Regions from separate parts of the Arthrobacter sp. zg-Y1219 genome, predicted to be linked through region 2. Evidence: riboswitches for the same ligand, from Rfam matches in the RefSeq annotation. Region 2 holds a riboswitch; the other holds the start of a gene.
What was found. Region 2 has a riboswitch for cyclic di-AMP ahead of QNO00_RS16305 (M23 family metallopeptidase). Riboswitches for the same ligand answer to the same signal wherever they lie in the genome.

Region 1 (3,394 bases), on a different contig from region 2:
AATTCGCCGGGACCAGGTTGCTTTCACCGGGGATGATTTTTCGTGTCTTTTCACGCCTTTTGTTTCCGTCGGCACCGAACCGGCCCGCCGAGCGGCCGACTACCGCGCCGCCGGGCGTTCTGCCGCCGCAGCACCCGGGCAGCACCCGGGCAAGGACGGTAGGCTAAGAGTGCTCCCGGCGAGTTGATATATTGCGATCCGGCCAGATCACGAAAGAAGAGAAGAATTATGCCAGCGCCTCAGCGAACCGATGCCGACAGCATTCGCCAGGATTTAGGATTCCTCACCGTCGCGGAAGTTCTGCAGCTGTGCGCTACCCAGCAGATACTTGATCCGTCATCGACCTTGATTTCACGAAGAGCTCAGCTCGGCGAAGGCAATGTGCTGTATCCCGGAGTGGTTATCCAGGTGGATGACCAGAGTTCCTGCGTTATCGGACACCGGAATATTTTCTATCCCGGCACCTTCCTCACCGCCGCGCACGGCGGAATGCTCCTCCTCGGCTCCGAAATCACGCTGGGGCCCGGCGGAGTCCAGCTCAAGGCGGGCCGGACCCATGCCGTGGCAGTGGGCGACGGCGCACGGCTGGGCAACGGCCCCGTGGTGACCGGCCGGTCGGTGCTTGGCACCGGCTCACAGATCGTGGGTGCCGTCGAAGCTGATTCAGTGGTTCTCGCCGACGGCGGAGACTTCCGCTCAAATCCGGCGGAGAAGCGCGGTGCTGTCCTTAGGGGAACGGGACTCGCTCGCGGACTGAGGCTCGCTCCCGGCGAACTGGTTCAGGGCTTTGGCGACTTCGCGACAGCCGACGTCGTACGCCAGACCGATTCGCCCGCCTGATCCCTCCGGCCCAGGCAGCTGCGGCCTGCAATTACCGAGAGGCGGCACCCAGGCGAAAATGCGAGCTCCGTTACTAAATAGTTACCTTTGCGTAATCGTCTTGTAGCGTAGTGGTCGTGCCGTTATCTGAAGCGGCTCCCTTGGCTTGTTACCTAGCTCTGCCGCTGGTCAAGGTCCACAGATATAAACACTTCGGCAGAGGCGGGGGAACCATAAACGGGTTCCTTTGAATCCTTGGGGTTAAGTCAGCCGAAGGTTTCTTTAGCTGACCGGGTGACTCCCATCCGCATCCGACAGCTCACCTCGCAGGTATCGGGAGAGGTAACTCATTGTCTTTCAATAACACTCGTGGACGCCACCGTGCCAACAACGCCGGGCTCCTGGCCGCAGTTGCTAACGCCACCAACGGCAAAGCACGCACCATCGGCAGCGCCGCTGCCGTCATGGCCGCAGGCTCCACTCTGCTGCTCGGCATGGCCGCTCCGGCCTCGGCCGGCGTCATCGCCAACGACTCAGCCGAGTCCTACAGCGCACCGGCCCCTGTAGCCGCACCCGCCGCTGTAACCGCTCCCGTTGAGGCCCCGGCATCTGCAGGATCCACTCACGTTGTTCAGTCCGGCGATACGCTCAGCAAGATTGCTGCAACGTACGGCGTCAACCTGAACGACATCCTGGCGCAGAACGGCCTTGCGCTGGACTCCATCATCTACCCCGGTGATGTCATCACCTACGCCGGTGGCGCCGCCGCAGCTCCTGTTGCCGCTCCTGTTGTTGCCGCTGCTCCGGCCCCCGCGGCCGAGCCTGCTGCAGCCGACTTCAGCAGCATCAGCACCCAGGCGTCCGCCGTGACTCCTGCTGCCGTAACCGGCACCAACCAGATCATGCTTGCATCCGCTCAGTCCCAGATGGGCGCCATGCAGGACTGCACCGTCCTGGTTGAGGTTGCCCTCCGGGCAGCCGGCCACTCGGTTGGCGACCTGTCCCCCGCGCAGCTTGCTGCCTACGGAACCCCGGTCACTGACCCGCAGCCCGGCGACATCGCCTTCTACGCCGACGGCGGCATGGGCTTTGCCCACATTGCCATCTACACCGGCAACGGACAGGCCATCCACAGCGGATGGAACGGCAACCAGACCGTTGAGCAGAGCGCTAACGTCGGCTCCGGCGCCGTCTACTACCGCGTAGCGTAATTTCGCAGTAGCAATCCCGCCGGAGGGCGGGAAGTGAACGGCTCGTCCTCCGGCAGCTCCACCAAAAACACCCGGCCCTTTGGCCGGGTGTTTTTGCGTGTCCGGGTGTTCTGTCCAGACGTTCTGTCCGGACGTTCTGTCCGGACGTTCCGTTTCCGGTGTCCCGTGTCGGACTGCCTTAGGTGGTCGGGGCGTCCTGCTCAGTGTTGTCCTGAGTTTCAGCGTCGTCCTGAGGTTTCGGCTCCTTGCCGGAAGCATCGTCGCCGGCGGGGCCGTCGCCGTCGTCAGCAGGACCGTCGCCATCGCCTCGGATTTTGTCTCCGTCTTCGGCAGGACCGTTCCCAGGCTCGTCTCCGTCGCCCGGAATCCCGTCGTCGCCTCTGTGGTGATGCTTATGGGGGCGCCCGTCCCCATCGGTATCGGCTTCGGTTTCGGCTTCGCCGTCGGCCTCTGCGTTGGCGTCTGCGTCTGCGTCCTCGTCGTCGAGTTGCGGACGGCTCTCGGACCGGGTGTCCTGGTCCTCAGCGCTTCGGTCCTCGGCGTCCTGGTCCTCGGCGCCCTGTTTGTCCGTGTCCTGCTCCCGCTGGACTTCCTGCTCGGTAACCGAGGCCTGTTCCTGGTCCCCTGAGGTATCCGCGGTGGCCACGCCGGCAAAAAAGGAGCCGACCAGCAGCGCCAGACCGCCGACGACGCCGAGTATCCACCCAAGTGGCCCTCTGGCCTTGTCCCGGAGAACCGTGGTCTTGTCCCGGAAAACCATCGTAATCTTCACCTCCGAAAGTGGTTTGCTGACGCTTCCATTTTCGAATCAGATTCTTCGAGGATTCTTAGTTCCGCTCCCGCAGTCCGCGCAGCCTCCCCCACCTGGTCCGCCGCCCGCGCCTGCTGTTATCGAGCGGCAGCCGGACTTCCACGACGCCGCCGGAAGCTTCGGTGTTACCGGCACGTTCGCCTGCGCCGGCCGGCAAAGCACGGACGCTGCCGCCGTATCGGGCGGCAATCTCCGCAACCAGTGCCAGCCCGAGCCCATAGTGCCGCGGCTGCGCTGAGGAGCCGTCCCCGCCCTTTGAGCCTTCGGAATCATCGCCGGCTCCCTGCCGGTCCCGGCTCCGCGCCGATGCAAACCGCTCAAAGGCATGCCGGCTGAAGCCGGGCGGAAAACCGGGGCCGTCGTCGGACACCCGAATCACAGCCTCCCCGCTGTCGCTCCGAACCGAAAACCGCACGACTGATCGGCCGTAGTCCAAAGCGTTGGCCCCCAGCGCCGTAAAGACTCGCTGCAGGGCGAACTGCCCGCCAAGGACTGTCACTTCCGGGGCCGGCGCATCGAACTCCAGCGTCAGGTTCCGCCTCCGCGCCTCCGG
Region 2 (3,394 bases):
CGCCGACACCGAGAACTACTTCATACCCGTTCGGTGCGCCAAACAGGCTGGAGAGTCCTTCACGGATGCTGCCGACGAGGTTCCGCACGGGAGCCTGCCGGTGCGAGGTGCCCAGCAGGTTGGCACCGGCGCGGGACAGGGCCTCAATTTGCTCCGGACGCACCTTCGAGGGGCCGGCACCGAACCGCCCGTCCAGGGGAAGGAGTTCAGCGGGAATCTTGAGTGCGGCGGTTTCGCCCATGGGTATCGCTCCAAGCGGTAGGCAGGGTGCTCTGATGTGCTTTTCCATTCTGCCCCACCGCCCCGGCTCCCAGCCATTCGTTACCGCCGGCAGCGGGAGTGCGGCGACTCGCGGAATTATCTGCACTCTGTACAAATAAGCTAACGTAAGGGGCAATAATGACCACGGGCGGGGGCGTCCGCCGTTGTTCTCCTGAACCTTTCGCACGAGTAATCTTCCGCACGAGTAATAGGAGCGGCCTGCCATGACGGACCTCATCGACACTACCGAGATGTATCTGCGCACCATCCTGGAGCTCGAGGAAGAGAACATTGTCGCTCTCCGGGCGCGGATCGCCGAACGGCTGCGGCATTCCGGCCCGACGGTGTCCCAGACCATCGGCCGCATGGAACGGGACGGGCTCGTGGTGGTCTCGGGAAACCGGCACCTGGAGCTCACCGAGCTGGGACGCCGGCGTGCCACCGAGGTGATGCGCAAGCACCGGCTGGCCGAACGGCTGCTGTCGGACGTGATTGGCCTGGACTGGGCCTACGTCCATGACGAAGCCTGCCGCTGGGAGCATGTCATGAGCGAGCGGGTTGAGCGCCGCCTCTATGAGCTCCTGGGCCGCCCCAGCGAGTCGCCGTACGGCAACCCGATTCCCGGGCTCGAACAGATCGGCGGCGTGCCTGCTGAACTCTTTCACCACGGAGTCACCAACCTCGTGGCGGCCGTGGCTGCCGCCGATCCCGGAACCAAGCTGAAGCTGGTCCGCTTGGCGGAGCCGGTGCAGGTGGAGCCGGAACTGCTGACCCAGCTGGACGAGGCCGGATTGCGCCCCGGCGCCGAGCTGACGGCGGAGGTCGTGGCGGGTTACATCTCCGTGCGCGTTCCCGGCATCGAAGGTGCCCTGGAACTGCCTCCAGAGGTGGCCGCGCACGTCTTTGTGTCCACAGCAGGATAACGGAATGGTCTCTTTTGTCGGGCTTCCCCTATAGTGACTAACTGACGTTGAAATAACACCGTTATCCGGGCCTTACGCCGAACCCTGCCACTGGCCCGGAATTGCATACCGTTCAGGCAGGGGCGGAGGACCCATCAACTGGCAGCCACAGCTGCCTTGGGGTGAAGCCTCCAGCATCAGCACACCGCCGCGTACGCCGCGGCCTGTGGTGAGTGGGGGCCGAGTATTCTCTACTCGAATCCGACAGCTAACTTCGCAGGCATATGAGAGAGGTATACCTTGTCGAAGCATGCTGCCCCGGGCAGGCGCCGCGCGTCCGCTCCGGTTACGGCCCCGCGCCCACGGAACGGCCAACCATCGGGCCGCCGCCGGGCCGAAACAAAACCCAGCTCCTTCGGTGGTGCAGCCCAGAAAGTTGCCATCACCGCCGCGACGTCGGGCCTGATCCTTACCGTCGCCCTCCCCACTACTGCAGCGGTCCCTGAGCCGATCGAAGAGATGCAGACCGCAGCCGTTGAGGAAGCAGTGGTGGTTTCCGCTGACCCCAATGCAACCGTTGAGTTCGAACGCGCCGCGCTGACCAGCAAGTCCGATCCGGATGCGAAGCTGCGCCAGGTCGTCGTGGCTGCGGGCAGCGAAGTTGCCGCGGGCGCTGCCAAGGGGACCCTGGCCACACCGCTGGCCTCGGATCTGGTTCAGACCTCAGGGTTCGGCTACCGGGTCAGCCCCATCACCGGCAGCGCCGGCGAACTGCACCGCGGCCAGGACTTCGCCGCGGCCTGCGGCACCGATGTTACGGCCGCTGCCTCCGGAACGGTGACCTTTGCCGGCTGGCACGGCGGCGGCGGCGGAAACCGCGTCGTCGTGGACCACGGCAACGGCGTGGAGACCACCTACAACCACATGTCCAACCTTGCGGTTGGCGTTGGCGCCACGGTGGAGCGCGGAGACCTGGTGGGTGCCAGCGGCACCACGGGCGCGTCCACCGGCTGCCACCTGCACTTTGAGGTCATGGTTAACGGCGACGTAGTGGACCCGTTGGGCTGGCTGTAACCGCAGGTAAACCATTCCGTGACCGGAACGTGACATTGGTCAAATGTTGTTGTACGCTCTTCCTCGTGCCCGATCGGCCAAAGATCGGGCACTCTCGAACAGATCGCCGAGCTCTGCCACTGTTTGAGATCCGTTCGCAACATCGCATGGCAGAGGCGGGGGAACCACATTCGGGTTTCGCAAGAAACCCTAGGGGTTAAGTTGCACGGGCCTGGCGGTCCAGCAACCGGGTGACTCCCATCCGAATCCGACAGCTCACCTCGTAGGCATTGGGAGAGGCAAACTTGTGTCATCAGTAGCTCATGGCCGTCGTCGCGCGGCCACCACCCAGACGAGCCCAATTTCAGCACTATCCCGGGCCGTTACCTCCAACGCTGGAACCATTGGCCGCCAGGCCGCAGTCGTCGTCGCCGCTTCCGGCCTCGTACTGGCCGCGGGCCTTCCCGCCCAGGCAGCCGCCAACACCGATCGCCAGGCACTGGAAGCCACGCCGCTGAGCGTCGTGACCTCCACCGGAGCCGTTTCGGTTTCCGCGCAGGCGCCGTTTGAACTGGCAACGCTGGAATCCGTTTCCTCGGTTTCCGGAGCCGACTACCGCGCGCAGGTTGCAGCAGAAGAAGCCGCCGCCGCAGCCGCAGTTGTTGCACAGGAGCAGGCAGCAGCGCAGGCAAAGCAGGCTGCCGCCCTTCAGGCCCAGCAGGTCGCCGCGAGCACCAAGGCCTACGCAGCCCCGGCAGTCGCAGCCTCTGCAGCCTCAGCCCCGGCAGCCGCAGCCCCCGCTGCGGCACCTTCCGCCGGCCAGGCCGCCCCCGCAGCAGCGACGCCGGCTCCGGCCCCCGTCGCCTCTAGCGGAGCAGGCGCGGCCCTCGTGGCCTCCGCCTACAGCCAGATCGGCGTTGCGCAGGACTGCACCGCCATGGTTGAGAAGGCGCTTCGTTCCATCGGTAAGTCCGTGGGAGACCTTGCACCGGCACAGTTCTACGCCTACGGCTCGGTTGTCGGCTCTCCCCAGCCCGGTGACCTCGTCATCACTTCCGGCCACGTAGCGATCTACGTCGGCAACGGCCAGGTCATCAGCGGCGGCTTCGACGGCATGAACACCGTGCTGCACCCGCTGTCCTACCTCGGCGGCGCAAGCTTCGTCCGCGTCAGCTAAG

Region 1: linked by a shared signal. The riboswitch ahead of QNO00_RS00045 (LysM peptidoglycan-binding domain-containing protein) and the one ahead of QNO00_RS16305 (M23 family metallopeptidase) in region 2 are both predicted to bind cyclic di-AMP.

What each region holds. Positions count from the first base shown of each region.
Region 1 is NZ_JASKLY010000001.1:8,880-12,273, reverse strand. It holds gene QNO00_RS00050 (LbetaH domain-containing protein) at 229-840, shown strand; cyclic di-AMP (ydaO/yuaA leader) riboswitch at 1,020-1,166, shown strand; gene QNO00_RS00045 (LysM peptidoglycan-binding domain-containing protein) at 1,170-2,030, shown strand; gene QNO00_RS00040 (hypothetical protein) at 2,209-2,802, opposite strand; gene QNO00_RS00035 (sensor histidine kinase) at 2,858-3,394, opposite strand, start outside.
Region 2 is NZ_JASKLY010000021.1:96,689-100,082, reverse strand. It holds gene serC (phosphoserine transaminase) at 1-241, opposite strand, end outside; gene QNO00_RS16310 (iron-dependent transcriptional repressor DtxR) at 486-1,184, shown strand; cyclic di-AMP (ydaO/yuaA leader) riboswitch at 1,250-1,461, shown strand; gene QNO00_RS16305 (M23 family metallopeptidase) at 1,464-2,237, shown strand; cyclic di-AMP (ydaO/yuaA leader) riboswitch at 2,358-2,520, shown strand; gene QNO00_RS16300 (NlpC/P60 family protein) at 2,524-3,393, shown strand.